One region of the Alkalihalobacterium sp. TH-98 genome, then DNA from elsewhere that is predicted to be linked to it. Evidence: riboswitches for the same ligand, from Rfam matches in the RefSeq annotation. Region 1 holds a riboswitch; each other region holds the start of a gene.
What was found. Region 1 has a riboswitch for cobalamin ahead of AC2VNP_RS04030 (ABC transporter substrate-binding protein). Riboswitches for the same ligand answer to the same signal wherever they lie in the genome.
Positions count from the first base shown of each region.

Region 2: another riboswitch for cobalamin. It lies ahead of AC2VNP_RS02120 (hypothetical protein); the one in region 1 lies ahead of AC2VNP_RS04030 (ABC transporter substrate-binding protein).
Region 3: another riboswitch for cobalamin. It lies ahead of AC2VNP_RS13730 ((2Fe-2S) ferredoxin domain-containing protein); the one in region 1 lies ahead of AC2VNP_RS04030 (ABC transporter substrate-binding protein).

Region 1 covers NZ_JBYCKM010000009.1:158,721-163,446, forward strand. Annotated here, with positions in the region: gene AC2VNP_RS04025 (FecCD family ABC transporter permease) at 1-241, opposite strand, end outside; gene AC2VNP_RS04030 (ABC transporter substrate-binding protein) at 258-1,403, opposite strand; cobalamin riboswitch at 1,634-1,826, opposite strand; gene AC2VNP_RS04035 (GTP-binding protein) at 1,882-3,081, opposite strand; partial or broken gene AC2VNP_RS04040 ((2Fe-2S) ferredoxin domain-containing protein) at 3,121-3,512, opposite strand; gene AC2VNP_RS04045 (CobW family GTP-binding protein) at 3,629-4,606, opposite strand; gene AC2VNP_RS04050 (CobW family GTP-binding protein) at 4,720-4,726, opposite strand, start outside.
Region 2 covers NZ_JBYCKM010000005.1:119,803-124,528, reverse strand. Annotated here, with positions in the region: gene AC2VNP_RS02130 (SLC13 family permease) at 1-352, shown strand, start outside; gene AC2VNP_RS02125 (RrF2 family transcriptional regulator) at 397-873, shown strand; cobalamin riboswitch at 1,414-1,607, shown strand; gene AC2VNP_RS02120 (hypothetical protein) at 1,798-2,382, shown strand; gene AC2VNP_RS02115 (hypothetical protein) at 2,432-2,599, opposite strand; gene AC2VNP_RS02110 (hypothetical protein) at 2,897-3,352, shown strand; gene AC2VNP_RS02105 (CBO0543 family protein) at 3,900-4,448, opposite strand; gene AC2VNP_RS02100 (class I SAM-dependent methyltransferase) at 4,593-4,726, shown strand, end outside.
Region 3 covers NZ_JBYCKM010000038.1:73,444-78,169, reverse strand. Annotated here, with positions in the region: gene AC2VNP_RS13740 (GTP-binding protein) at 1-741, shown strand, start outside; gene map (type I methionyl aminopeptidase) at 1,065-1,814, shown strand; cobalamin riboswitch at 1,883-2,095, shown strand; gene AC2VNP_RS13730 ((2Fe-2S) ferredoxin domain-containing protein) at 2,464-2,862, shown strand; gene AC2VNP_RS13725 (polysaccharide deacetylase family protein) at 2,978-4,090, shown strand; gene speD (adenosylmethionine decarboxylase) at 4,232-4,726, shown strand, end outside.

The DNA.
Region 1 (4,726 bases):
CAATTCTGGGCAAACGAATTTCAAACAATATATATCCATTTATGCTTAGTTCCCCATTAGAGATGAAATCTAGAATAAGTGAAAATAATTCACTATAAGTTAAACTTACTGTCCCTACGCGAACAGAATATAAAATTGACAATAAAAATATAAGAAGTAAGCAAACAAGTAAAACAACTTTCTTCTTGGTAGAGGCGTGATAATACGCCTCTATACTTTTTTCACTCTTTACAAATTCCATCTACAATAACCTTTCTCTATTGTTTTGGTGAATAAAACCAAACCCCTTTATACTCAACACCTAACCATCTTTCGAAATATTCTTGTGCGTACTGTTCTGGCTCAATATCCTTAAAACGATCCGGATATAAGTCTTTAGCTAATTGAAGCACACCTATATATCGCTTGTCTGACCCAATAAAATTCGTATGATAAATGAAAATATCTTCGTTTTGATAGGCTTTTAATTGTGGAACAGAGGTAGTATTAATAATATTTTCATACACCTCTTTATGTTCAGTAGTGTCGATTGTTTCATAACCTCCTAGCCACGTTCCATGTAAAGTTAGTACTTCTGGATTGATTTCTACTACATATTCTTCATCTACTAATATCGTCGTAGACTCTTCACTGGCATCCCATTTCACATCAGCAGCATCCAACCCGCCTGCTAATATCGTTGCATACCCTTCACCAACTCCAGGGGTGCCCTCAATCGTTTCACTTGGGAAAATCCGATAACCTCCTTGGGAATTAAGAAAACCAACAGATAAAGCCATAACACTTTTTCTTTCGTCTTCTGGAATTTCTTTTACACGATCTTCTAATTTCTTTTCTAATCCTGTTTTCCATTCTAAAAATTCATTAGCTGTTTCTTCTTTTTCAAACAACATACCTAGAATAGCGAGTTCTCGATCCATTTGTACAGGCAAGTAATTATTTAATCGGACAACTTTTATCCCAGCTGGCTCTAACTTCTCTTCTAACATTGAATCCGGACGATTTGTATATGTAAAAACGACTTCTGGTTCTAAACTTAGAATCTGCTCTAAGTTCACTTCGCTAGTTTTACCTACGTCTGGTCTATCACCAAAACCTAAGTAAGGATTATTCTCAACAGTAGTGTCACCTGTCGCGATAATTTGTTCATTTACACCTAATACTTTTAAAGCTTCTGCTGTGTTTCTATTTAAAACAACCACACGCTCTAAAGGTAGTTCTAACGTTATTTCGCTTCCTGCACTATCTTCAAATGTCACAGTTTGTCCGCTTTCTACGTGATCTACACTCAGGTCTACCTTGTTTTCATCATGGTTTATGACTTCTTCGCTGTCTGCTGAACATCCTAATAAACTAAAAATCATAGATAAACCAAGTAATAATACAATAAACTTTATTTTCATTACTATTCCTCCTCCTAGTATTTAATAAGTTATAGCAATTTCGTTTTACGTCATCACTTTCTGTAGTTGCTTTTTCAATGGTTTTATAAAAGGTAATGTGTAAAACTAAAAAAACTCTTTCGGATTCGAAAGAGTTTATCAAATAAACGGCATAAAAAATAATATAGCAACTTCACAAACTTTACCTATCAAGCCATATATGCCGTTTCAACATCTCACCCCCCGAAGATTCGAAACTAGAATGATAGGCAGGTCTCCTGACTTGTGCTTCACCTTACTTTGAGCCTTCCCATATATGGACCGATAAAGCGACATATACAGTGGTACCCTCATTTCATCTGCACTTACAGTTGCGGGGACAGTCTTGGATTTACACCAAATTCCCTATTAAGTCTATTAGACACCTATTTTTCTAATTATTGTATAAAGTTAATTGAACAAGTCTATAATAGTACAATTTTTAAAAACTATCAATCTTTTATGTCGATTGTAAATTCCAATGAAACGGATCTTCTAATGCCTGCCAATCACTCGCCATTTCAGAATCTGTCAATAAGCACCCGTCTAAGTCTTTTATTATCTCCTCTACATCAAGGTCAGTACCTATAAAAACAAGCTTCGTGTGGCGATCACCGTATTCAACATCCCAATCTTGTAATAAATGCGGGTTTTCATTTAATATTTGCTTCTGTTCTTCAGCGGAAAGACTCGCTACCCAATAAGTAATCGGTTCAATCGACACCGACGGACCTGCCTGGGACATGAGGAGCGCTAGATTATTTCGAGTTGCACACCATGCAATTCCTTTTGCTCTTACAATGTTTTTAGGCATAGATTGACACCAATTTTGAAAACGAACGGAATGAAACGGTTCTCTTCTAAAATATACAAAAGAGGATATCCCATATTCTTCTGTTTCCGGTGTATGTTGCTCATGTCCAGCGGTCAATTCACGAATCCATCCTGCTGAATTGCTTGCTTCTTCAAAATTAAATAATCTTGTATTTAATATTTCACTAGGGTCTATTTCAGCTCTTACACTTCGTATGATCTTTGCTTTCGGTTGCAGGGTAGTAAGTACTTGTTCTAATTTTTCTAATTCTTCTTCTGTTACTAGATCACATTTATTTACTATTAGTACATCACAAAACTCAATTTGATCAATCAGTAAATCTGCAATCTCTCTCGTGTCATCCTCTCCTAAAGCTTCCTTACGATCTAGTAAACTATCTCCTGAACGATAATCTTGCCAAAAACGATTGGCGTCTACGACTGTTACCATCGTATCGAGACGACAATATTGTGTTAAATCAATATTGAGTTCTTCATCAATATATGAAAATGTCTGTGCAACAGGTGTCGGTTCACTGATTCCAGTCGACTCAATTACGATATAATCAATATTCCCGGCTTTCGCTAATTTCTCTACTTCGATTAACAGGTCTTCTCTTAATGTACAACAAATACAGCCATTGGACATTTCAACTAACTTTTCTTCCGTTCGTGATAACTCCCCGCCTTGCTTAATGAGTTCAGCATCAATATTAATTTCACTCATGTCATTTACAATGACAGCTATTTTTAAACCATCACGATTTTTGAGAAGATGGTTTAGCAGTGTTGTTTTTCCTGACCCTAAATAACCACTTAAAACCGTTACTGGAATGGGATTTTTCATCTATTGCTCCTCCTAATTATATGTAGCGTTTAGTAGTCGTTACAGTTTTTTAGAAACTTTCATAACTAACTGTTCGTCTTTTACTGTACCAATTACAGTTCCTTCTGTTCTTTCAAATCCTGTGCCATTATGGTAATGGCTTATTTTATCTTTCAATGTCGTACCTGCTAACAGTGAGTCAATGAATGAGGAGCATCTTCACTAGTCATCTCCTTATACCAATAGCTTTCTGGATATTGGATGACAACACATTTATCATGACAACGACCATTACAAAGAGTTCTCGTTGTATGAATGACATTATCTAGATCCCTTGCAGTTATTTCATGTCTAACCGATTGAGTTAGTGCTTCTGCTCCTGCTTTATTGCAACTACTTCCATTCCATATCAGCAAATGATGTTGTGTGTTTGACAAGTTCCATGTTGCCATCCTTTCACCCCTATTACTTATTTAAGAATTCTTCTACTCCTATGGATGTACTAAAATGTTATGAAAAACAAATCGATTATAACACACAAATCGTAACGATTACTATTTATATATTATTATTTCTTATTCCTACCTGAAGAACACGTTTTTGAACTAAGTGAGTCTCCTCTCTGCAACTTCTCTAATTCTTCCTCAATCTCATCTCTATTTAGATCTTCTCCAATAAACACGAGCATGGGTTCATACTTTTTTTCAGAGGCGTACCTTTCAAAGATCGGCATTCTATATGCGTAGTTAAATAAATAGAGTCCAGGAGTTTCTGTTAAATAAATAAACCCTTTCACTCGATGTATCTGCCCTTCAATCTTCTCTAACCATTGCAAAAAAGAAACTCGATCAATCGGTTGGTTTACTGAAAATGAAATCGTCCTTAAGTGTAAATGGTGATGGACATGTGCTTTTTCAATCTCGTAAGATCTTTCACTACTTTCTACTACACGATCATACAAAATTGAGAGATTCATTTTTGCATATGTAACAATTGAAATCGTTGCTTGCGTATTGATGTTTTTAACACTTTCTAGCACTGCTGCTATTTCATTTTCATCTACTTGATCCACTTTATTAACAAGTACAACATCTGCATGTTTCACTTGTTCAATTAAAAGCTTTCTAAGTTTAATACTCAATCTATTTTCCACCCACTGTTTAGCGTTAATAACGGTTACAATACATCGTATTTCAACTTTACTAACTAAGGTTGGATGTGTGCATGCTTCAAGTATTTCTAATGGATGTGCAGCTCCAGTAGCTTCTATTAGAATAAGGTCTAATTCATATTCTTCAAGCATTTGGCTCAAATGCAAGCTTAATTCACCTTGAAGTGTACAACAAATACAACCATTCAACATCTCTTTTAAAGGCGTATCTATCGGTACCGCTGCGGAGTCTATACTTACGTCCCCCAATTCATTCATTAATACGCCTAGCCTTCTGCCATTCTTTTGCTCAAGCTCAATTACTTCTTTCAATAGCGTACTTTTTCCACTTCCTAAAAACCCACTTAATATAATTATTTCTACTTTTTTACTCAATTTCTCTAGGCCTCCTTTCCTTTTCATCTAACCCCTTATACGAACATGTAGATATAATAGACTAAATGAATAACCGTTTCACAAGTAGTGACCTACTCATGAAACGATATTGGTTATGCT
Region 2 (4,726 bases), on a different contig from region 1:
CCACTTTATTCAACTCACAAAAGGGGCAGGTATCATAGGCGCGATTGCAGTTGTTTACTTATTAACAACGGTCTTTACCGAGGTGATTACAAATAATGCAGCAGCCGTACTGATGGTACCAATCTCTCTTGCGATTGCCACTCAACTAGCGGTGGATCCAATGGCATTCTTTGTAACCATTGCAATTGCAGCGTCGGCAAGCTTTGCAACACCGATCGGTTATCAGGCGAACTTAATCGTCTATGGCCCAGGCGGCTATCGCTTTTCTGACTTTTTAAAAATCGGGATACCACTTAACATTCTATACATGATTGTTACAGTTATTATTGTGTATGTCGTATGGATTATTTAATACAAGATAGAAAGAAAACTAGTCTTAAAATAAAGAGGTGGATAATGAAAATATCAAGTAAAGGTGAGTACTCACTACGAGCATTAATTGCATTAGGAGAAAATGCGGGAAAGGTGATGACCGTTTCTGAGATCAGTACGATTACACAAGTCCCGCCACCTTATTTAGAAAAAATATTAATGCAACTCAAGCAGTTAAGCTATATTACAAGTCGCCGTGGCTTCGGCGGGGGCTATCGACTAAGAATAAACCCTAGTGAAATATGTATCGGTGAAGTGATCCGAAAACTGGAAGGGCCTATAGCACCCATGAGTTGTGTCAGTGTAACATCCTATGAACCTTGTGAACTAGAAGGAAATTGTAGACTCCAACCATTATGGGGGCTCGTTCGGGATACGGTTGCTCACATATTAGAGAATATTACTTTAGATGACATCCTAAAAAATAAAGTGATTGAAAAAGAACAACTTCTTAATGGATTATGGGGTAATCGAAGGGATGTTCGAATAGATACTGAATAGATGTACTTAACTAAATAAGAATTTTTTTCTCAACTGAAGAAGAGAGGTAGTTAACAACTCTTTCTTCTGATTTCTAAACTATTTTGATTTTTATACTATCAACGAACCTATACTTAAGCTAAAATAAAGTTATAAAGTGCCACTCATGGGATTTATTGAAAATACTAATTATTAAGATTATGACGAGAGGTATAGCAACCACTCCAAGTAGATATAGGTGATGACATGTCTTATTTCTTTACAATAATAATACCAAGTTTATTATTTTGGTGGCTCTTCTTTTTAGTTCTCGCAAGAATTATGAGCAAAAGTACAACAAACAGTTGGAAGAAAGATTTAAAGCTTTCATTTATTCAAGCTGGACTTCTAATCGCACTACTACCTCTATTTTCTTATTTTATAGATTTTATTAAGTAAAAGTAAAAGATTAGTGTCATACTCCAAACTTTTCAACCTGCAAGAAAAGATTGTTGTAATATTCTAACTCTAGATATAATATTACAACATATCGTAAATCTGTTTTTAGCCAACAACTACATATTGTATCCAGGAAGTATAGGTGTCGAATACGGCTTAATAGGGAATCTGGTGTAAGTCCAGAACTGTCCCCGCAACTGTAAGTGTGGATGAAATGAGATAACCACTGTATAAGTAACGCATTAGCTGCTTGTATGGGAAGGCTCAAAGTAAAATGAAGCACAAGTCAGGAGACCTGCCTTTACTTTCAAAAGTTTCAATTTCTTCGGGGAGTAAGAAGATGAGACGGTACAGGCAATCTATATCTTCTTTTCATCATAGGTTTAGTACCGTTAAATTTGTCATTACTCTTCCGATATCGGGAGAGTTTTTTTTATTGTCCTAAACATAGAGTGTGCGGTTTAACTTATCAGTGATTCAACTTTCAAAACAAAAAGGAGCAATGACATGAAACATCAAATACAATTGGTTTCTGACCTTCAGTCAATTAACAGATATATGAGCGATTATCCCTTCCATCCGGCATTAAATCGTTTTCGAGAGGCAACAGAACAACAAGATGCGTTACTAGCCACTCTTGAAAGAGGGAGTCGAATTTGTATTGCAACAGATGAGGACTGGATAGTTGGCTACACGTTAATACTTGATCCAGAAGAAAACGAACGTTGGAGTGCCTTATCGTACATTAAAGTACTTGGAGCAATTGAAGTAGCACCTACCTATCGAAGTGAAGGGATTGCTAAGAAATTACTTCACGGCATTTGCAACGAACCACAATTAGAGCAATTTATTATTTTATCCATCGAATATGCTTGGCATTGGGATCTTCAAATGGTAGATGGAGACCTTCAATTATATAAAGCTTTACTAAAACGCTTATTGCAATCACAAAGGTTCAATGAAACGGTAACCGACGATCCAGATATCACACAGTACAAACATAATTTTATGATGTCAAGATTTGGGGAAGGGGTATCTAGTGATCAAATCAATCAGTTTATGAGACTGGCTAATATATACTCCATATATTAAAAAACACCCGACCTTGGGGTGTTTTTCTTTCACCATATCCTTACACAACTTACTTTTTCTCCAATTCTTCCTCGAAGAAAAAAGTGGCTGGCTGTTCTTTGACGGTGTATGAATATCTTTTCATGTTCTTGACATATTGGGATTTAGAGACGGTTACTGTTTCATCCGTTGCTTTAATTATCACTTGTTCACCGCTAGTAAACAGATTTTTCTTCATCAAATCACCCTCTCTAGATGGATACTTTTATTATAGCTCAATTTTCATAGGAATAATAGGGGAGAAGCAGTATTAACTTTGTCAAGGGAATTCTTCGTAAACTTTGTTGCCTTTATTTGTAATAAACATCACACTACTGAAAAGGGATGCTGCTCACAAAGAAATAGAAAAGAGCCTAAAAAAGAAACAGTTACTTTTATTAAACAATAGTATTGACATATGCTAAAATAAATTAAGCAATTTTCTTAATTTACTGTTAATTATTTTTTATTTACTACTTACTAAGGAGGTATTCATATGGGAGAACAGTTTTTTAGGCATTATCTTGCAACTCTATCTTATCGGGCAACTGTAGCAATCAAAGATGCACCTTCACATTTCCCTGAGTTTAACGCAGGAAAGGGAGTCCGCACACCAGTCGAGATTTTATCCCATACGTCAGACGTACTAACACTAGCTTATTCCTGGTTTCAAGACATCGAGAAAAAGAAAAATGTCGGCAGCTGGGAAGAAGAAGCGGAGCGTTTTTACCAGTTGTTGGAAAAGTTGGACCGAGTATTTACTGAACACAAACCGATGAAAGCAACGAATGAACAGCTTCTACAAGGACCTTTAGCAGATGCAATGACTCATGTTGGCCAGTTGATCATGCTAAGGAGACTTGCCGATTCACCAACAGAACGCGAAAACTATATTAAAGCAACCATTCAATCTGGAAGCCTCAGACCAAAATCCACTGATATGAACGAATGATAAATCGGCTCTTCAACCCAATTGGTTCTTCAACGCAATGGGCGATGTGGAGCCGGCTGTTACTCTGGCTAACTAGTAAAGGGATGCTGCTATTTTTATTATCTCATCTTTACTTAAAATATAACTATAAATTTGATACAAAACGTGGTCGTCCATCTAGTACAGAAAGTTTTCACCCGTATCATCTACATGTCCAATGTACCCAATTCTGTCCTTGATTTCAATTTTTACCCAACTATTGTTTCAGGCTGTTCATCTAAACCACCTAAAGAAGCATTCTATAACAATATACACACAACTGGAAAATACCGGATATACATCAATAGAACTAATGGAATGATGTGGAAAAAGGGGTTTTAGACAGTAAAGCGTGATCAGGGGATGTTCATATGAGATAAGGGATTGTACGAGTCATATATCTCACTTTACTCTTAAAAAAAGTGGACTAGAGCTCATCGTTTCCCAAGGCACTCCTTTCCTCACGTAGTTCCATCATCCTTCGATTAAAGCAGGTGATTGGTAGGCCTTTTTATAAACGGTACCAATTTTAAAGAGGCTGATACGACTTCCCGTAACACAATAAATGAGCCACGATATACAAGATAAAGAAAATCGGGAGTGAATAAATATGTTCCCATGTGAGTGGGTTATAAAGGTCGATCCAGATAAAGAAAGGTTCTGCGGCATAAGCGGAAATGAGTGCAAAAAGGAACCCTTTAATATAACGGCTGACATGAGGCTTTATTTGCAAAACGACCATTGTCATAACAGGGATTAAAGACAAATCCCAAGGTATGAATGCAGGGATAAAAGGGATGACCTCATAATGATATTCCCAAAGACCTAATTGGATTCCCAATGAATCTAACCAAGACGCGATGAACATCATAAAAAAGCCAGCCGACAATAAACGCAACGTACTGTCTTTTTTTCTATAGATAACCCAGACAATCCACGGAATGATTGTAAGTCCCAGACCTAACCACCACTGCCAAGTAAATAAAACATACTCAGTCCATAATTGAATATGCTCGTTGTTGATTTCATGAAGTTGTTTAAATAATTGGGATATTTTCTTAATACCGTTAGTTTTCATAATGGATAGGTTACCTCAATTTAACAAAAATCATGTAACTGTAAATTTATTTGATTATATTTCCTTTTGATTTAATACTGCACCCGTGCATGCTTCAAAGAACTAAAAGACTTTTTCACAATATTAATCGTAGGAGGAATTCCATTGAAGATTGATCAGAACTTTATTATTCAATCGTTTGAGCACGCGGTTCATAGTTACCGTGAAGCGACTCACCAAGTAGGTCTATGGGAATCAGAGAAATATGTATTTACAAAGTACTTTAGAAAGGAAGATAA
Region 3 (4,726 bases), on a different contig from region 1:
CCTAAATTATTAAGAGATTGTTCAGCCCTTATTAAGGAAGAAAGTGATTTCCGAAAAATTCATATCGAGCTTAATCAAGAAATGAATGAAAGAATTCAGAACTATATCCAACATACGATTTTACCGAGATTTTCGAAAGCCATTCAAGGCTGGATTGAAATGGCTACCGAGGAATTTCACTTGAGTCAGGACTACTTGGAGGAAATGACCGAAGGCTTTAATAGGATGTATGGGGGACAGCGGTTGAAGCTAAATTGTGATTTTAAAGTGCTCGATGATTGGAGTCGTGATGCTAACCGGTTATCAAACGGGGTTCAATTAGAAATAATGAATATACTAAACCGTTCGACTCCGTCTCAGTTAGTATTGAAAAGTGCTGGAAAGCTTTTTGGAACACTTCGTCCAAATAAAACGATGTTATGTAATATGTATAAGAAGCTTATTGAGAATGAGGACTATGAAAAGATTGCAAACACGGTAACTAACCAGTTTATTTTACAATTTGAATTATTTGAAAAAGGGCTAAACCGTGATATTACAATGTTCTATAGTGAACCTTTCAATGTCATCCATGAGGTCATTGAAGAAGAACAACAAGATATTCAACAGAAAAAAAATACGTTAGAACGATTAAAAGCTAATCCAGAACAATATCTGGACCCTATCACTCTGTTTAAAGTAAGATTACTACAATACGAATGGATGCAAAAAGATCATTCTAAGAGCCCGCTACTCACCTAAGTAAACAATAAAGTTATGTAAATTATATTAATGAGGGTAAAGATTTATCCGGAGTTGCCACATGGCAACTCTGGTTTTTGCTTTGCTTAAAAAAGTTAATGTGAGTGACCAACGACAATAGGTCATCTTTTTTGACTAAAACATTACTTTATATAAAATTTTAAGCAGTCTCTAATTTAATCGCATAATTATAGTATAGGTAATCTTATGTTTTAATTCACATCATAAGTGGAAAACTAAATTATTGTAGGTTATAAATGAGTTTTTAACGTGTAGTTACGTGTGAAAGTTATATTTTATTTGATTTGTAAAGGAATGATCCTATGATTACATTGAAGTCTGAAAGAGAAATCAATCAAATGTTAGAAGCCGGCAAGTTGTTAGCGGCTTGTCATAAGGAAATTGCGAAGCTGATCCAACCCGGAATAACGACAATGGAGATTGATCAGTTTGTGGAAAATTTTTTAAAGAAAAATGACGCAACGCCTGAACAAAAAGGTTATAAAGGTTACCCCTACGCGACCTGTGCCTCAATAAACGATGAAATTTGCCATGGGTTTCCTCGAAAAACACCGTTAAAAGATGGAGAAATCGTTACGATTGATATGGTCATTAATTTAAACGGTGGATTAGCCGATTCAGCATGGACTTATGCAGTAGGAAATGTTTCGGATCAAACGAAAAAGTTAATGGATGTAACGAAGACCTCATTATATAAAGGAATTGAGCAAGCATTAGACGGTAATAGACTCGGCGATATTGGTCATGCTATTCAAACGTATGCTGAGGCAGAAGGGTTTTCGGTGGTTAGAGACTTTACAGGACATGGGATTGGTCCGACAATACATGAAGCTCCACAAATTCCACACTTCGGTTCACCGGGCAGAGGACCACGCCTAAAAGAAGGAATGGTCATAACGATTGAACCGATGATTAACGAAGGTACTTGGTATAGTCAAATGGACGATAACGGATGGACGGCAAGGACAGTGGACGGAAAATGGTCTGCTCAATATGAACATACATTAGCGATTACAAAAACAGGACCGAAATTACTAACATCACAAGAATAAACAAGTATTGACAATTTACCGTATTATGACTACTATAAATTCAAGTCATCGATTAATAGACTTCATCAACTTCATAAATGAAAATAGGTGCTAGATAAAAGCAAGACTGCTTTTACAAGCTTAATAGGGAAGTTCGGTTTAATGCCGGCACGGACCCGCCACTGTGTTGGGTATCAGTAGTTAGTACTACTGAAACTTTCAGATAGTCCACTGGGAAATACCTGGGAAGGAATGGAAGGAATACCCTAAGTCAGGAGACCTACCTATTTTAACATCACTGTTTGACCTACGGGGTTGTTAGGGAAGTGGTTAGAATGCGGAACAATTGTCTATATTTATTGACGTATTTTTTATCGGCTAATGTTCCACTAGTAATTTCTCGGATTATGATAAGCATCTCTGACCTCTTTTTAGGGCAGAGCTGCTTTTTTGTTTGATTACTTTTAGAAATTACATAGACATCTCACCTGTAACCTTTCCTGAAGGAAGATTAACGATGATCGTTCTTTTATAAAAAAGGCTGTTGTTAATTTGTTATTGAAGCTAGTTATGGACAACATGAATGAAAATGATAGTTTCATAGTATTTTTTTTGAAAATTTAAGCTGAATATTAACAATTAACAGCGCTAAAAAACTGGGGGTTACAGAATGGCGACATGGGATTTATCGGAGACAAAACAACATCTATTGATATGTAATGGTAGTAGTTGTAATAAGGCTGGAGCTGAGGATTTAACACAAGCAGTAAGGAGAGAGATTTCCGAACGTAATCTTGACGACGTGATCCATACGACACGAACGAAATGTAATGGGCGATGTCAGGATAAGTGTGTGTTAATTTCCTACCCACAAGGTATCTGGTATAAGGATTTAGCTCCACATGATGCACCTGATCTTATTAATTCCTTAGTAAATGATGCAAGAATGACAGATAAAATCAGCCATTGCTTTGATGGAAATGGATTTAGAAGGCACAATGATGTTCCTGTAGGAGAATTTAAAGACCGAGAACGTGTTAAAAAAGTATCTAAAAGTATTATAAAATAAATTTTTTTGAGTGGTGGTTTTTCATCAACTCCACAGTTTTTATTAAATAAATAAGCAGTAAATTGGTAAATATAACATCGTCTAATCTGAATTTAATAAGCTAGGGGAGACATAAATGCAATCAGAGATGGTGTTGTATCGTAAAAGGGCAAAGAAAGTGGATTTGCAAATATTTTGTATAATATTAATGGCGATTTTCATTAGTACATCTTTTTCAACTCAAACATATGCACAAGAATCAAGATTACCAGAAGCACCTATTTTTATTGACAATCTGCCTGTAAAAACAAAGTACATTATGAGAGATGGTCAGTTGATGGTACCGTCCTTGTTCTTAAAACATACTGGGGTAAGGGTTGATTGGAATGAGGAGTATGGTTCTGTTGTTTTTAGCTATGGAGATATTCGCTTTGCGCTACCGGTTGGACAAAACTATTCAGATGATTTTGTCAGAGCGACAGGCCAATGGAAACGTCAACCGTTATCGACGCGAACGATAGAATTCGCTGGCGATATATTTGTGCCATTACTAGATGTTACCCGGAAATTTGGAATGAGAGCAACCTATAATCTACAACTCGAACGGACTTTCATTACGACGAATATTCGTTCAGCCCCTAATTTTATTTATCGTGGAGGTCCAGCAAGAAAACTAGTGGCTTTAACTTTTGATGATGGACCGGATGGATATTATACTCCTAAAATTTTAGACATCCTCAAAAGTAAACAAGTACCAGCTACTTTTTTTGTAATGGGTAAGCAAGTAGAAGCATTTCCAGATGTGATGGAACGAATCGTCAATGAAGGACATGGTATTGCCAATCATACGTGGAGCCATCCTGTACTCCCACGGCAAATGACGAGTAGAGTAATTGAAGAAATAAGAAAGACTCAAAATATAATGGAGAGAACGGTCGGCAGAAAACCAGATTTATTTCGTCCGCCATTTGGAGCAATAACCAAATCCGATGCACTTATTCTACATGAAATGGGCTTTCGAACGATTATGTGGTCTGTTGATACGCTTGATTGGAGCGGGTTATCAGGGGATGAAATCTTAGAAATAGTCCAGCGGGATATTTCACCGGGCGGGATAGTATTGCAGCATAACTTCCAAACAGATGCCCGTCTTCTTGATGGAACGGTAGAAGCGTTACCGATGATTATCGATGACTTAAGAACTAAAGGGTATCGATTTGTTACTGTTCAGACTTTATTATCACAGTAAATAAAATTGTGGTTGATATAGATAGTAAAGAATGGGTAACCTAAGAAAAACTAGTATAAATTCATCAAGTACCGGGGTATTGTACGTTAGACTTTCAAGATCCATCACAAGATTTAATAAACGTTAAGGGGGAACGGATTGATGTCACTTACTCCAGAAGAACGTATCCAACTACATGGATTTAACAACCTGACAAAATCACTAAGTTTCAATATGTATGATATTTGTTACACAAAAACAAAAGAAGAACGGGAAGCTTATATTGATTACATTGATGAGCAATATAACGCCGACCGTCTAACGAAAATATTGAAAAATGTTGCTGATATTATTGGGGCACATGTATTAAATGTTGCAAAGCAGGATTATGTACCTCAAGGAGCAAGTGTGACAATATTAGTTTCTGAAGGGCCGGTTGTCGAAGTGCCAACGGAATCGTCATTTGATGAGTCCCCAGGACCACTTCCAGAGGCAGTTGTAATGGGGCTTGATAAGAGCCATATTACAGTCCACACATATCCTGAGTTTCATCCAACTGAGGGAATTAGTACATTTAGAGCTGATATTGATGTTCAAACTTGTGGAGAAATTTCACCACTGAAAGCACTAAATTATTTAATCCATTCTCTTGAAACA